DNA from 2 places in the Wenzhouxiangella sp. YN1 genome. Region 1 is predicted to be linked to the other one. Evidence: predicted binding sites of a transcription regulator. Region 1 holds the regulator's gene; the other holds the start of a gene.
The links. Region 1 encodes FliA, which starts transcription of late flagellar genes. Its sites were predicted from a motif close to GCTAAAGTTNNNNNNNNNNCNGCCGATA; they were not measured.
Positions count from the first base shown of each region.

Region 2: a site for FliA is predicted at 2,665-2,692, ahead of ACEWQZ_RS02435 (DUF5610 domain-containing protein). Genes of this name have one in related genera too.

Region 1 covers NZ_JBJNIO010000155.1:148,256-156,049, forward strand. Annotated here, with positions in the region: gene ACEWQZ_RS11970 (flagellar motor protein) at 1-529, opposite strand, end outside; gene ACEWQZ_RS11975 (chemotaxis protein CheA) at 530-2,626, opposite strand; gene ACEWQZ_RS11980 (protein phosphatase CheZ) at 2,638-3,360, opposite strand; gene ACEWQZ_RS11985 (chemotaxis response regulator CheY) at 3,357-3,749, opposite strand; gene ACEWQZ_RS11990 (RNA polymerase sigma factor FliA) at 3,782-4,495, opposite strand; gene ACEWQZ_RS11995 (MinD/ParA family protein) at 4,492-5,382, opposite strand; gene flhF (flagellar biosynthesis protein FlhF) at 5,375-6,757, opposite strand; gene flhA (flagellar biosynthesis protein FlhA) at 6,807-7,794, opposite strand, start outside.
Region 2 covers NZ_JBJNIO010000108.1:16,646-24,439, forward strand. Annotated here, with positions in the region: gene ACEWQZ_RS02425 (zinc-dependent metalloprotease) at 1-1,314, shown strand, start outside; gene ACEWQZ_RS02430 (GGDEF domain-containing protein) at 1,303-2,571, opposite strand; gene ACEWQZ_RS02435 (DUF5610 domain-containing protein) at 2,726-3,268, shown strand; TPP riboswitch at 3,345-3,443, shown strand; gene thiM (hydroxyethylthiazole kinase) at 3,433-4,233, shown strand; gene thiD (bifunctional hydroxymethylpyrimidine kinase/phosphomethylpyrimidine kinase) at 4,252-5,061, shown strand; gene ACEWQZ_RS02450 (TenA family protein) at 5,064-5,729, shown strand; gene ACEWQZ_RS02455 (iron-sulfur cluster assembly scaffold protein) at 5,753-6,196, opposite strand; gene ACEWQZ_RS02460 (helical membrane plugin domain-containing protein) at 6,211-6,651, opposite strand; gene ACEWQZ_RS02465 (NAD(P)/FAD-dependent oxidoreductase) at 6,651-7,794, opposite strand, start outside.

The DNA of each region.
Region 1 (7,794 bases):
TGGAAGGATCGGCAAGGTTCTGCATGACTGCAATCAGCCCCATGACCGCGCCAATGATGCCGAGCGTGGGCGCATAGATGCCCATTGCCTCGAAGACCCTGGCGGCGCGGGTGTCGGCGTCTTCCCGGGTGCCGATATCGACATCCATGATGCTGCGGATCGTTTCCGGTTCGCTGCCGTCAACCACCAGCTGCAGCGCCTTGCTGACAAAAGGATCGGTCTCCAGCTCGACGCTGGGCTCGAGCCCGAGCAGCCCTTCCTTGCGAGCGGTCTGGCTCCACTCGAGAATCTTTTCCAGCATCGGTTCGGACTCGACCGACGGCGGGCGCAGCACCCAGACAACGATGCCGAGCGCGCGCTTCATCACGTCCATCGGTGTCTGCAGCAGGGTGGCGGCAACGGTGCCGACAATCACGATCACGAAAGCCGCGGCCGACCACAGCGCCGCCAGCCCGCTGCCCTTGAGGATCGAACCTCCAACAATTGCCACCAGCGCCAGAAACAGACCGATTGCACTGAGAATATCCATTCAGGCCTCCCCGGGGGCAAAGCGCTTCATCAAGCCGTTGATGTCGATGATCAGGGCAATATGGCCATCGCCGGTAATGGTGGCACCGGCAAAGCCCGGCAGCCCGTGCAGCAGCGCGCCAAGCGGCTTGATGACAACCTCTTCCTGGCCCAGCACCTCGTCGGTGACATAGCCGATCTTGTCGCTGCCGACCTGCAGCACCACCACGTAACCGCGCTCGCTCGCCGGGCCGTCGGCCAGCTCCATGAAATCACCAAGAAAAACCAGCGGCAGCGGCTTGCCGCGCACCATGATGACATCGCGCCCTTCGACCTGACGCACCGCCCCGGGATCGAGAAAGAACACCTCGACCACATGCGACAGGGGAAAAGCGAAGCGACGCTGGCGCAGCCGCACCATCAGCGCCGGCAGAATGGCCAGAGTCAGCGGCACCTGAACCTTGAAGGTGGAACCCTTTCCACGCTCGGACTCGATCTCGACGTTGCCGTTGAGTTCACTGATGCGGGTCTTGACCACGTCCATGCCGACGCCACGGCCGGAAATATTGGAGACTTCCTCGCGGCTGGACAGCCCCGGCAACATCATCAGATCGAGACACTCGCGACGGTTCAGCCTTGCGGCCGCCTCGGCGGTGATCAAGCCACGGCTGACGGCCTTGTCGCGCAGCCCCTCGGCGTCGATGCCCGCGCCATCGTCACTGATGCGAATGACAATGTGATCGCCCTCCTGTTCGGCACTGAGCTCGACCCGACCGGTGCGCGGCTTGCCGGCAGCCGCGCGAACCTCCGGCGTTTCGATGCCGTGATCCATGGCGTTGCGCACCAGATGGACCAGCGGATCGGCGAGCGCTTCCACCAGATTCTTGTCCAGATCGGTATCCTCGCCGTGCAGGGTCAGCTCGATTTCCTTGTCGAGCGACCGGGCCATATCCCGCGCCAGGCGCGGAAAGCGCGAAAACACCTTGCGAATCGGCTGCATGCGCGTTTGCATCACCCCCATCTGCAGATCGGAGGTCACCAGATCGAGGTTGGCCACCGTGCTCTGCAGTTCTTCATGCTTGAGCTGCTCGCCCAGATTGCTGAGCCGGTTGCGCACCAGCACCAGCTCACCGACCAGGTTCATGACGCGATCCAGCCGGGCGACATCCACCCGAACGGTCGACTCCACCGGCGCAGGCGCGGCCGACCGGGCAGGCGCAGCCTCGGCCGGCGGCGCCGATCGCTGCGCCGTTGGGGCCGCTGCCGGTGGGCTTGCCGAGTCTTCCGCAGCGCTCGCAGGCTCGGGCGATTCGGCGCCCTGCGCCTGCGGCATACTCGCCGCCGAGTCGGTGCCGCCAGACTCGCGGGCCACCTGATCGAGAATCGCCTCGAACTCCTCTTCGGTGATTTCATCAGACCCGTCAGCATCCTCGGGCGCGCTGCCGAGCTCCACCTCGCCGGTATCGGCTGCATCATCGCCGCCGGGGGCGGCTTCACCGTGCAGCTCGTCGAGCAGGGCTTCGAATTCCTCGTCGGTGATATCGTCGCTCGGCGACGCGTCCGCGCTCGACTGTGCCGATTCCGGCAAGCCCGCAGCCGTCTCGCCCTGCGCCGCCGGAGGCGGTTCGGCGGCCGCGCCTGCCTGGGCCAGCATGGCCTCGAACTCATCGTCGGTGATGTCGCCGCTGCGATCATCCTGCGCGCGGGGCGCTGTTGTTGCAGTGGCTGCTTTTTCGTGCACGAACCCGCGCAGCTGATCAAGCAGTGCGGGCGGCGCCGGGGCCGGTTCCTGACCGTCGCGCATGGCCGCCAGCATGGCCACCACCTCATCGAGCGAGTGCAGCACCGAATCCATGATCTCGGTGCGCATTTCCAGCTCCTGACGTCTGAGCGCATCGAACACTTCCTCGGCACAATGACACAGGGTCACCAGTGGTTCGATATCGAGAAAGCCGGCACCCCCCTTGACGGTATGAAAGGCGCGAAAAACGGTATCGAGCAGCGCCTTGTCGCGCGGCCGCCGCTCCAGTTCGACGAGCTGCTCACCCAACTGCTCGACCAGTTCCCCGGCCTCGTTGAGATAGTCGTCGCGAATACTGTCGTCGATCTGAAAGCTCATGATCTCACCTGCTAGAAGCCCAGGCTCGAGAGAACGTCATCCACTTCGTCCTGGCTGGTCACCCGGTCTTCTTCCTCGTGCTTTCTGCCGGACTGGTCTGCCGTCGCCCCCGTTTCGCCGGACTGCCTGCCCGACAGACGAATCATGTTGACGAGCGTGCTCTCGACTTCCTTGACCAGCTCGATGACCTTGCGAATGGCCTGCCCCGACAGGTCCTGAAAATCCTGGGCCATCAGCATCTGTGAAAGCCGCTTGCGAATCTCACCGGAGGTGTGGTCGGAGCTGTCGAGAAACTCCTCGGTCTCGCGTACCAGGCTGCGAAATTCGTCGGCGGCCATCTCGCGGGCGCGAAAGCGCTGCCAGTCGCCCACCAGGCGCGTGCTGTCCTCGGTCAGACGTTCGGCCAGCGGCATGGTCTCCTCGATCAGGTCCATGGTCTTGTGAGCCGACGCTTCGGTCATGTGAATCACTTCATCGAGCCGGCTTTGAGCGTCGGGTATTTCCTCGCTGGCCAGCGTCTCCACGCGCGCGTCGACTTGAAAGCTGTTGAGGGCTTCGTGCAACTGGCGCGTCAGCCGCCCGATATCCTGGAACAGGCTGGTCTCGCGCATGGCGGTCAGCTCGTCCAGGCTGGCGTAGAAAATGGCCTCGTCGTTACCGCGCGCGGCCGCGGCCAGCGCCTCGATGGTGGGCAGATAATCCGCCGGTCTGCGATCGTCGCTGCCGCTGTTCATGTCGACGCCCCCAGGCGCTCGAACACGCGCTGAATCTTGTCCTTGAGGGTTTCGGCGGCAAACGGCTTGACCACATAGCCGTTCACGCCGGCCTCGGCGGCCTCGATGATCTGGCTGCGGTTGGCTTCAGCCGTGACCATCAACACCGGCAGCGCTTTGAGCGCGTCGTCGGCGCGAATGGCCTTGAGCAGCTCCAGCCCGCTCACATCCGGCATGTTCCAGTCGGTAACCACAAAATCAATGCGCCTGGATTTGAGCACCTGCAGGGCCGTGCGCCCGTCATCGGCTTCGGTGACGTTGCCGAAACCGAGCTCGCGCAACTGATTCTTGACGATTCTCCGCATCGTGGAAAAATCGTCCACGACCAGAATTTGCATGTTCTTGTCCAACGTAGCGTCTCCGTTGCTGTGTCGTTTATCCGTCAGTCCGACAAGCGCGCCCTGAGCCTGGCCAGCGCCTGGCCATGCAGCTGACAGACGCGCGACTCGCTCACCTCCAGCACTGCGCCGATTTCCTTGAGGTTGAGCTCGTCGTCGTAATACATGTTCATGACCAGTTGTTCCCTTGCCGGCAGCGCTGCGATCGCCTCGGTCAGGGCCGCCTGCGCGGCGTCCTCCTGCAGCTCACGCTCGGGTGATTGCGTCTTGTCGGCCACCACCCCCGAATCACTGTCGACCGGCGAGAGGTCCTCGGTGCTCAGCATCCGGCAGAAAACCGCCTCACGGGCAATGTCGTGGTACTCGTCCAGGCTGACGCCCATCTGCGCGGCAATATCGACATCGCGCGGGCGCCGACCCAGGCGAATTTCCAGCTGCCGGATGGCCTCGACCATCTCGCGCACCCGGCGGTGTACCGAGCGCGGCGTCCAGTCGGTCTTGCGCAGCTCATCGAGCATGGCGCCGCGAATCCGGATGCCGGCATAGGTCTCGAAACGCGCGCCCCGGCTGCCGGTGTAACGGCCGGCGGCCTCGATCAGGCCGAGCATCCCGGCCTGAATGAGATCGGCCACCTCGACGCTGGCCGGCAGACGGCCGGCCAGGTGATAGGCAATCCGCCGGACCAGATCGGCATACTGCTCCACCAGGTCCTCGCTGGAGAGGCTGCGCACTGCTTCATACTCGGCCGTGGCGTTCATCGCGCGACCTCCGCCTGCCCGGGCTCGGCACCCACCACGCGCTCAAGAAAGAACTCGAGATGGCCGCCGGCACCCGATGGCACACCCCATGTATCGGCCTGTTCGGCCAGATTCTTGAATGCCTCGGTGGCGCGGCAGCCCGGAAAAGCCGTGACTACGGGCTGCTGTTGCTGCAGTGCCCGACGCAGGAAGTCATCGTGCGGGACGTGCCCGGCGTAGTGCAGCGTGATGTCGAGGTAACGATCGGCCACGCGCGCCAGCTTGCGGTAGAGCGCGCGTCCTTCAGCGGCGCTGCGGACCATGTTGGACAGCACCTGGGCGCGCTCGATGCCGTAATCGCGGGAGAGCACCTTGATCAACGCGTAGGCGTCGGTCAGGGAAGCCGGTTCGTCACAGACCACGATCAATGCCTGATGCGCGGCGCGGGCGAACAGCGTGACCGCCGAGCTGATGCCGGCGGCGGTATCGACAATCAGCAGGTCGGCGCTGCCGGTGACCTCGGAGAAGGCGCTGATCAGACCGCCGCAGGCCTCCGGCGGCAGCGTTGTCATGTCCTGCACCCCCGAGGCGGCGGGAATGATGCGGATGCCGGCTGGCCCGTCGACGATGATGTCTTCGAGATCGCATTCCCCCGCAAGCACATGCGAAAGGTTGCGCCGCGGACTCAGGCCCAGCAGGACATCGATATTGGCCAGCCCCAGATCGGCGTCCAGAAGCCACACCTTGCGGCCACGCCGCGCCTGGGCGGCAGCCAGGTTGACCGACACATTGGTCTTGCCCACTCCACCCTTGCCGGACGCCACGGCGATGACCTGAACCGGCTGACGCGAGCCTTTCGCGCTCACCCCTTCCAGCCCGGCCGCCTGATTTCTTCCCCCTTCAAGCATTGGCATACCTCGCTTCGGCAATGTGGCGCGCCAGGGCGTGATCTTCACGGCCGGCACGCGATTTTTTCATCAGGCTGACAGCCTGGCTGATCAGATGGCGGGCACTCGCCCGCCGCAGATTCTCGGGCACTTCCTGGCCGTCGGCCGACCAGGCCACCGGCAGCCTGTAGCGCGCCAGTACCGACAGCATGCCGCCCAGGCTGGCCGCCTCGTCGATCTTGGTGACGATGCCGCCGGCCAGCGGCATGCGCGAAAACGCGGCCACCGCTTCGTCAATCGATTCCATCTGCGCATTGGCGGCCAGCACCAGGTAGGAGGAAACCGGCCGGCCTTCCATTTGCAGCGACTCCAGCGCCCGCACCAGGCGGGTATCACGCTGACTGACCCCGGCGGTATCCACCATGATCAGATCGGCATGCGAGAGCCGCTCGACGCGCTGCCGCAGCTCGTCGGCGTTGCGGGCAACATAGACCGGCACGTTGAGCTGCCGGCCGTAAATGAACAGCTGTTCCTGGGCGCCGATGCGATAGTCATCGGCGCTGATCAGTGCCATCTTTTCGAGCCCGTTCTTGAGCGCGTAGCGGGCGGCCAGCTTGGCAATGGTGGTGGTCTTGCCCACCCCCGTGGGTCCGACCAGAGCCACTACCCCGCCGGCGGCCAGCGGGTCGGTTTCAAAGAATTTCATGCGCCGCGCCAGCAGGCCCAGGGCGCCGCGCCAGGTGGCCGCGCTGTCACCTTCCCTGACCGGCGCCTTGCTGGCCAGGTCCTGGGCCAGATCCGGCGCCAGGCCCATGCGGATCAGATCGCGCAGCACCGCGGCGCGCAGCGGGTTCCTACGCGACATGTCGTTCCAGGCAAGGCTGGAAATCTGAGTCTCGAGCATGCGCTTGAGCACGTTGATCTCACGCCGCATGCCCACCAGTGAAGATTCCGACACGGCGGCAGCCGGTACCGCGTCAGCAGCCGCATTCTGCTGCCGCGGCGCCGCGCCGGGAGCCGCGGCGCCGTCGCCGGCAGCGGCCCGCGATTGCGCCTGGCCAGACAGTTCGACGACATCCTGCGGCGCGTCCTCGACTGCCAGCTCGGAGCTGAGGCTGACCTGATCCGGCGCCGACGGGTCGGGCTCAGGCGCATCCTGACCCGGCGGCTCGTACTGCCAGGTGTCCCGCGTCTGGCGGCGCTTTTCGTTTCCGCGGCCGGCGCCGCGGCCCATGGCGTACTCGACCAGAGTCTCGTCGTAGTCCACCGCGGCAATCAGCTCCAGGCCTTCATCAAGATGCCGGGTCGAGAGAATGACCGCATCGGGTCCCTGCTCGTCGCGCACCAGCTTGAGTGCCTGTCGCATATCGTCGGCAACGTAGCGCTTGATCTTCATGGCGTCCTGTCTCTCCTGCTGCACTTGTTCAGACGGCCCCGGCCTGGCATCAACGCGAAACCTGACCGATCAGCCGCAGCTGCTTGTCTTCTGGAATCTCGCCGTGCGAGAGCACGTGCAGGCCCGGTACGGCCTGTCGGGCGAAACGTGACAGCATGTTGCGAATTCTTGGCGGTACCAGCAGGATGGCGGGTTCTCCCCTGGCCTCCTGCTGTCGGGTGCTCGACTGCAGCGCTTCCTGCAGCTTTTCCGCCAGTCCGGGCTCCACGACCCCGGAATCACCCTGCTGCACCACATCCTGCAAAAGCTGTTCCAGCTCCGGCGCCAGCGTCATGACCGACATCTGCTCGCCCAGCCCGTTGATCTCCTGAACGATCTGTCGCCCCAACGTCTGCCGCACCTCGGCCAACAGCTCATCAGGATCCTGCGTACGCGCGCCGTGCTCGACCAGGGTTTCGCAGATGGCACGCACGTTGCGCACCGGCACCTTCTCGGCCAGCAGGCGCTGCATCACGCGCACCACCACGGCCAGCGGCAGCGTCTTGGGCGTCAGATCCTCGACCAGCTTGGGCGCACTCCTGGCGAGCACGTCCAGCAGCTGCTGCACTTCCTGATGACCCAGCAATTCGTGTGCGCGCTGCTTGAGCACATGGCTCAGATGCGTGGCGATCACCGTGGCCGCATCGGCCACGGTGTAGCCCAGTGTCTGTGCGTGCTCGCGAACACTGGGCTCCACCCAGACCGCCGGCATGCCGAAGGCCGGATCCCGGGTTTCGGTACCCTGCAGCCGCGAGCTGACGCCGCCGGGGTCGATGGCCAGTTCGCGGTCGGGATGGACCTCGCCCTCGGCGGCCACCACGCCGAACAGCGTCAGCCGATAGCGGGTGGGCGCCAACTCCAGGTTGTCGCGAATATGTACCGGCGGCACCAGAAAGCCCATGGACTGCGACAGCTTCTTGCGCACCCCCTTGATGCGATTCATCAGCTCGCCGCCCTGGCGGGCGTCGACCAGCGGCACCAGGCGATACCCTACCTCC
Region 2 (7,794 bases), on a different contig from region 1:
GGCACCTCGATTACCGACCCGCGCACCGGCGAAATCATCAAGGGTCACGTCACCCTGGGCTCCCTGCGGGTGCGTCAGGATTTCCTGATCGCCAATGGCCTGACCGGGCCGTTTGATGGCACCGCGGACACCGACAGGCAGCAGGACATGGCGCTGGCAAGAATACGCCAGCTTTCCGCTCACGAGGTCGGGCACACGCTGGGGCTGATACACAACTTTGCGGCCAGCGCCAACGGGCGCGCCTCGGTGATGGATTATCCTCATCCCCTGGTCGAGATCGAAGACGGCCGGATTGTCTTGAGCAATGCCTATCGTGAAGGCCTTGGCGAATGGGATCGTTATGCCATTGCCATGGGCTATGCTGATGTTGCCGAGCCAGAAAAGGCAATGGCGGAGCGTGTGGCCAACGCCAAATCCCGGGGTCTGGAGTACATGGCCGACCGCGACGCGCGGCCGGCCGGTGGCGCCAGCGCGATTGGCCACCTCTGGGACAATGGAGAAGATCCTGTGGCCGAGCTTGAGCGCTTGTCTGAAGTGCGCGAGCTGGCGCTGCAGAACTTCGGGCTCGATCACATCGCCGACAATCAGCCCCTGTCTTCCCTGCACGAAGCGCTGGTGCCAATCTACCTGCTGCATCGTTATCAAGTGGAAGCAGTCGCCAAGCAGATTGGCGGGGTGCATTACGAATATGAGCTCAAGGGTGACCACGACCGCCCCAGGGGAGTCCGGCCGGTATCAGCCGACCGGCAGCGAGCCGCGATGGATGCCCTGCTGCAGACCATCCGGCCGGAATATCTGACCCTCCCAGAAACCGTACTGCACCTGATTACGCCCAAGGCCTATGGCGACAGTGAAGGGCGCGAAAGTTTCAAGTCGCGTACCGGTTTGACCTTCGATCCGGTGTCGGCAGCCGAGGCCGCCGCCAACAACACCCTGAAGCTGCTGCTGCATCCGCAGCGGCTCAATCGCCTTGCGCGCATGTCAGCCACCGGCGGTACCCGTGAGGTGTATGAAAAGCTGATGGCGAGCACCTTCAAGCTCGAGCCGCAGCAGCACGCCCAGCGGCAGATACATCACCGGATTCTGCACGTGGTGGTCTACCGCTGGATCGATGCAATGAACAACCCGGGGCTGGCGCCGGAAGTACGCGCACAGATGGCGGCCGACCTGTCGGATCTGGAAGCCTGGCTGGATGCGCATGACGACAGTGCGCAGCATCGCTACCTGCAGCAGCAGATAGCGCGCTATCGTGACGACGGCGAGTGGGCGCCGGCATTCGAGCCGGTGCCGCTGCCGCCGGGTTCACCGATCTGAGCGCGCAGCCGGCCGTCCGGGCGGACAATCGTGTTCCGGGGTCGTGCGCTGGTGATCAGGTGTCGGTTTGTTGATGGGCACGATGGCTGCGCTGGCGCACTGCACATCCGCCTCGGTGAGCGGCTGCGGGTCGTGGCAGACCTGGTTGCGCCCCTTTCCCTTGGCCGCATACAGCAGCTGATCCACGCGCTGGTGAGCTGACTTGAGGGGCACGCTGGAGTCGAACTCCGCAACGCCGAAACTGGCGGTGCAGCGGAGGTCGGGCGCAATGTCCTGCATCGCTGCTGCCGCCACGCTCTGGCGCAGTCTTTCGGCAATCTTGTGCGCCTTGTCGATGCCGGTGTCGGGCAAAAAAACGAGAAACTCCTCGCCGCCGTAGCGGGCGGCCTCGTCGGCTTCGCGGGTGCTGCCCGAAATCAGCGCCGCGACGCGCTCCAGCACCCGATCGCCGACGAGGTGGCCCCAGCGGTCGTTGATGCTCTTGAAGCGGTCGATGTCGATCGAGATCAGGGAGTAGCAAGCGCAGCGGCCACGTGCGAACTCCGCCTTGGCGTTGAAGCTGGCGCGGTTGTCAAGCCGGGTCAGCGGGTCGATCGAGGCCCTGTGCTCGGCCATCTGCAGGCGTCGGGAGGCGTGCACGAGCAGCAGTGCCAGCGCAAAGACGACGATGAACACATTCCAGGCGATTTGGGTCGACACCCAGAACGGCGTCCTGTCAAAACCGTAGCGTGATGCATCGGTGCCGACCGTCAGAAAGGTTCGGGGCAGCAGGCTCAGGGCAAAAATGGATACGCACAGAAACAGAAAGCGTTCGGGGCCGCTGCCGCGAGTCAACAGCGCCCGGGCGTGCCAGCATGCCAGCAGGAAGATGACGGTAAGGTAAGTCTGGATGCCGTAGATCCGGCCAATGCTGTTGAAGCTCTGTGCCGTATGAAAATACCTCAGGGCCAGAAAAGCCAGCGTCAGTCCGATTGCGACCGACCATGAAGGCGTGCCTGCGCCCACGCGGACCAGCGCTTGGTAAAAGCCCAGAGCAGCAATGGCATAGGCCACGCCGGTCAGCATGGCGTTGGTTTCCGCGTTGCCGGGAAGGAGCAGTATCTGCAGGAAGATTCCGACCGCAAAAGCAATATAGGCCGCGGCGGCGGGCAAGAAGTAGTTGGCCTTTCTGGTCGCCGCGGCGATCAGAAAGAACAGGCCGATGACCAGGGCGATGATGGGGTGGGCCAGGGCCGCAAGATGTTCGGAAGCGAGCATGCTTGTATCATAACCTGTCGGGTATCAGGCACTGCCTGCATGACCCCGGCCGCCGGTTCGGCAGCAGGCGCGACAGCCTGCCTTGCCGGCCCGGCTCAAGCTTTCACGCTTGCCGCCGCTACAGCGGGCTGGAATCCCTGCCGGAGACATCGCCATGAAAATACCAGCCTTCAGCAAAGCATCGCCCACCGGGGCGCAGCCCAAGGGGGGGCAGCCGGGTCGTGGCGGGGTCAACACCCCGTTCGGCAAGGGCGTGGCCGGCTCAGCGCAGGCAGCGCGTCTGAGCTCGGGTGACAATCCGCTCGCGCTGACCTACAGGACGGCTCTGGGAAGCCTCAACGACGTGCTCGCGCCGGAACTGGGGCCGAACGCCATTCAGCAGGCCTACGACTCCGGGCTGGACGTTTCGCCGGAGGCAACCGCCAAGCGTATCGTCTCCCAGAGCACGGGGTTTTTTCAGGCCTATCAGAAACAGCATCCGGACAAGGATGCGGCAACCGCCGCAAAGGACTTTGTCGAGCTGATCGGCCAGGGGATCGAGCGCGGATTTGCCGAGGCCCGCGAGATCCTCAGCGGCCTCGATGTGCTTCAGGGCGAGGTGGCCGCCAATATCGACAGGACTCATGATCTTGTGCAGGAAGGTCTGAAGAGCTTTCTGGACAGTGCCTTGAGCGCTTCCGCGGAGGCCTCGGCGTGACGCTGCGGCCGTGCCGGCGGTTTTTCCATCCGGAGTGACCCACCGCGAGCCGATCTGTTAAGCTGTTCGCAGTAATTGATGTGACTTGGGGTGCCGACCTGATCGTCGGCTGAGATTACACCCATTGAACCTGCTCTAGTTCGCACTAGCGAAGGGATAGTCCAGTGACATTATCGCCCTCCGATATCGATGCTCGGCTGACGGCCGTGCGTGATGCCTCGCCTCTGGTGCAGTGCATTGCCAATGCGGTCGTCTTGAATCATCTCGCCAATACCCTGCTTGCTCTGGGTTGTGCCCCGGCGATGGTGGACATTCCCGAAGAGGCCGGTGCTTTCGCCCGCACGGCTGCTGCCCTGCTGATCAATCTCGGCACGCCCTATGCCGAGCCGCGCGCCGCCGCGCTGGAGGCGGTGGCCTCGGCCACCGACGCCGGCGTTCCCTGGGTGCTGGACCCGGTGGCGGTTGGCAGTCTGCCGGTAAGAACCCGCCTGGCGCGTGAGCTGTTGCGGCATCAACCTGCCGTCATTCGCGGCAACCCCTCTGAAGTCATGGCGCTGGCCGGCAGCGGCCGCGGCGGGCGCGGAACCGACACCCTGGCCACTGCCGACGATGCCCGGCAAGCTGCGCAGGATCTGGCGCAGCGCCATCAGGCCGTGGTGGCTGTCTCCGGCGAAACCGACCTGGTAACCGACGGCGTGACCGATCTCCGCGTGCGCAACGGTCACCCGTGGCTGACCCGCATCACCGGCGGCGGCTGTGCCCTGGGCGCGACCGTTGCGGCCTTTGTCGCCCTGGATTCCAGCCAGCCGTTCAAGGCAGTCGCGGCTGCCGTCGCCGCCTATGCCATTGCCGCCGAACAAGCGGCCGCGCATGCGGCCGGCCCGGGCAGCTTCAAGCCGGCTTTTGTGGACGCCTTGCACAATCTGGATCAGGCCACGATTGCAGCGCGTCTGAATATGTCCTGACCAAGGAGGTAGTCCGACGTGAAACGAATCTTGAGCATTGCCGGCACCGACCCCACCGGTGGTGCCGGCGTTCAAGCCGACCTGAAATCCATAGCCGCGCTGGGTGGCTACGGCATGTGCGTGGTCACCGCGCTGGTGGCCCAGAACACCCACGGCGTGCGTCGCATCCATACGCCGCCCACCGACTTTCTGCGCGCGCAGCTCGAGGCGGTCAGCGACGATGTGACCATCGACGCGGTCAAGATCGGCATGCTCGGCAATGCAGCCACGATCACGGAAGTGCGGCGCTGGCTGCAGGCCGTCAGGCCGCCGGTGGTCGTCCTCGATCCGGTCATGGTGGCCACCAGTGGCGATCGCCTGCTGGAGCAGCGGGCCGAAGACGCCGTGCGCGAGCTGCTGAACCAGGCCGACATGGTGACGCCCAATCTGTCCGAGCTTGCGCTGCTGGTCGACGAACCCGTGGCCGCCGGCTGGGAAGACGCGCTGGCGCAGGGCCAGCGCTTGATGGCGCGACACCACACCGGCGTGATCGTCAAGGGCGGGCATCTGGCGGGCCAGTCCTGTCCCGATGCCCTGCTGCTGCCGGGGGCGGACCCGGTGGAGTTGGCCACGCCGCGAATCGAGACCCGCAACACCCACGGCACCGGCTGTTCACTGTCATCAGGGCTGGCGACATTGCGGGCCCGAAGCGGTGACTGGGCCGTGGCATTCGAGCAGACCAAACACTGGCTGCAGGGCGCGCTGGCGCATGCCGACGAGCTGGAAGTCGGCAGCGGCCACGGCCCGATTCATCATTTTCACTCACTTTACGCAAAGGCAGGAATATGAACATGACGCAAAGCGCTGGCGCCACAAACCCGACCGGGCTCGAGCCCGCCGGGCCCCATACCGCCAAGCTGTGGGCGGATGCCGCCGAAATGAACGCTGAAATTGCCCGGCTGGATTTCATTCAGGGCCTGGGTGAGGGCACGCTCCCAAAGACCGTGTTTGATTACTATCTGGCCCAGGATGCGGCCTACCTGCGGCAGTACTCGCGCGCGCTTGCCCGCGCCAGCCAGCTGGCCACGACCCGGCGGGCGCAAGCCTTCTGGGCACAGGCGGCAAACGATGCCATCGTTGCCGAAATGGAGCTGCACGACGGCTTTCTGGCGACGGATGCAGCCATCGAAATCGACGATACCACCCGTGCCTACACCAACCACCTTCTGGCGGTGGCAGGCACCGGCAGCTACGCTGAAGTGGCCGCCGCCGTGCTGCCCTGTTTCTGGGTTTATCTGGATGTGGGCCTGCGACTGTATCAGCAGCGCGGCCCTGATCACCCCTACGGTGCCTGGCTGGATACCTATGCCGACCAGAGTTTCGCCGACGGCACTGTCGCGGCGATTGCCGCCACCGAGGACGCGCTCGCCGCGGCGTCACAGCATGAATACGAAGCCGCCACCGATGCCTTTCACTACGCGGTGAAAATGGAGCGCGACTTCTTCAACCGCAGCTGAGCGCAATCCGGCCGCAGCGAGGGTTACGCTGCGGCCAGCTCACTGAAAGCTTCAGCCGCCGTCTCGAAAGGCAGCAGTACGGAGTTGTGGCGAGCCGGGAAGGGGATGGCGGCCGCGAGGATTTCAAGGCTTTGCCAGTGGGCATCGAACTCGGCCGGCTTGCCGGCGAGCAGGTCGGCCAGGGCGGTATGCGCCCGGGCCACCTGATCGGCGTTCTGGCCCGGCCCGGCGTCGACGAGGATGGCTGTTGCTGCCATGCCCAGGCTGCAGGCGCGGGCGCGATAGCCGACGCGCTCGATGCGCTCGCCGTCGAAGTCGAAGTCGAGTGTGACCATGCTGCCGCAGATCTTGCTGCGCCGGGTCACGCTGATCTGCGGCGCCTCAATGCGGCGGTCGGCGCGCACTCGCGCCGACAGCTCGCGTATCTTGCGCTGGTAGAGCGCGGCAACTTCTTCGTCGGTCGCCATGGTTTGTCGGCGGCTCAGTCGGGACGCATCTGGCGGCCGAAGACGGCCGCAAAGCGCAGCAGAAAGTGCAGCCCGCGCCGCACGTCCTCGTCCTTGGCCGCACGCAGCAGGCCCAGGCGCGAGGGCGGTTCGGCTTGTGAAACCTCGTTGGCAGCATAGCGCGCGGCGTTGCCGGTAGCCCACAGTCCGCTGACGAGATTCTCGTAATTGGCCGCCAGCTTGTTGACCATCTCCTCGTCGGCCAGATCGACCATGTCCGAGGTCCACGAAAGCAGGTCGACCACGTTGTGCAGGCGCCGGCCCTGGAGCAGCGGAGCGAGCTTTTCAACCAGCTCGTTCAGCCCTTCCTGGGTGGCGGCATCAAGTGCGGGTGCCTGCGCCTGGCCGTTGGTACCGGCTGCGGCTGTTTGCTGCCCGCTGTCGGCATGCTTGTCCATATCGCTCTTGTCGTTCATTAAACCATCCCTCGGGCCACTGCCCAGTAGACACCGCGGTTGAAAGCCTTGCGCGAGAGCCCGCCAAGCTTGGTCGGCGGGGTCGGCTGAACATCGATGTCGTAGTCGTACCAAAGCGGCATGCCTGCCTCGAGGCCCATCTGGGCGATGGCCTGCACGCGGCCGTCGTAGCTGGCAATGTTGCGGCCGTAGCGCAGGTCGCCGGCGATGTTGTCGGCAATGACCGGGCTCTGGTTGTGGCATGAGCCGCCGGCCTTGCTGATCGGCAGGTCGACGGTGTCGCCCATCACAAAGGCATTGTCGAAACCCTCCAGCTGCATGGTTTCGCGGTTGGTCGGCAGCCAGCCTTCGTTGTTGGGCGCTTCGGAGATGCCGCTGTCGAGCACCGCGTCGACGGCGCGAATCGGCGGCGTGGCCATGAGCAGGTCGAAGTTCTCTTCTTCGCCTTCCTCGGAAATGGCCACCTTGCGGTCCGGGTCAACCTTGGCAAGCGTGAAGCCGCGCTTGTAGCGGATGTCCTTGGAGTCGAAGATGTCCGGCAGGACATTGCCGGTGGGTTCCTGCAAAAACAGGCAGTTGCGCACCAGCTGGGCGATGGTCGGGTAGGTGTAGACGATCTCGACCTGGTCGCGTACGCCCTTGCGGCGCATGTATTCATCGACCATGAAGGTGGTCTCCATCGGCGCGATGCCGCACTGATGGGGCACGTTGGGCGTGGTCGGGAAGTTGACCGTGATGAAGATGCGGCCCTTCTCGAAGTCGCGCAGCTTGTTGGCGAGCTGGCGCGCCGGGTCGTGCTGATAGAAATGATCGCCGGCTTCCTTCAGGCCCTCGATGCGTTCAGGCGAGGGAATGCAGCCGGTAGAGACGACAATGTAGTCGTAGTCGACACGCTTGCCGGATCGGGTCTTGACGCACGAGCCCTTGAAGTCGAACTCGGTTACCTTGTCGAGGGTGAAATCGACTTCCGGGCGCAGCAGCGAGCGCTGCTTGCGCCGCAGCTCGTCCTTGAACATCATGTCAAAGGCGACGTACATGAACGCCGGCTTGTAGTAGTGCCAGGGAGAGTCGGAAATCATCGACACGGTGACTTCCCCGCGCGATACTTCCGGATAGAGTTTTGCAACCAGGTTGTTGGCCGTC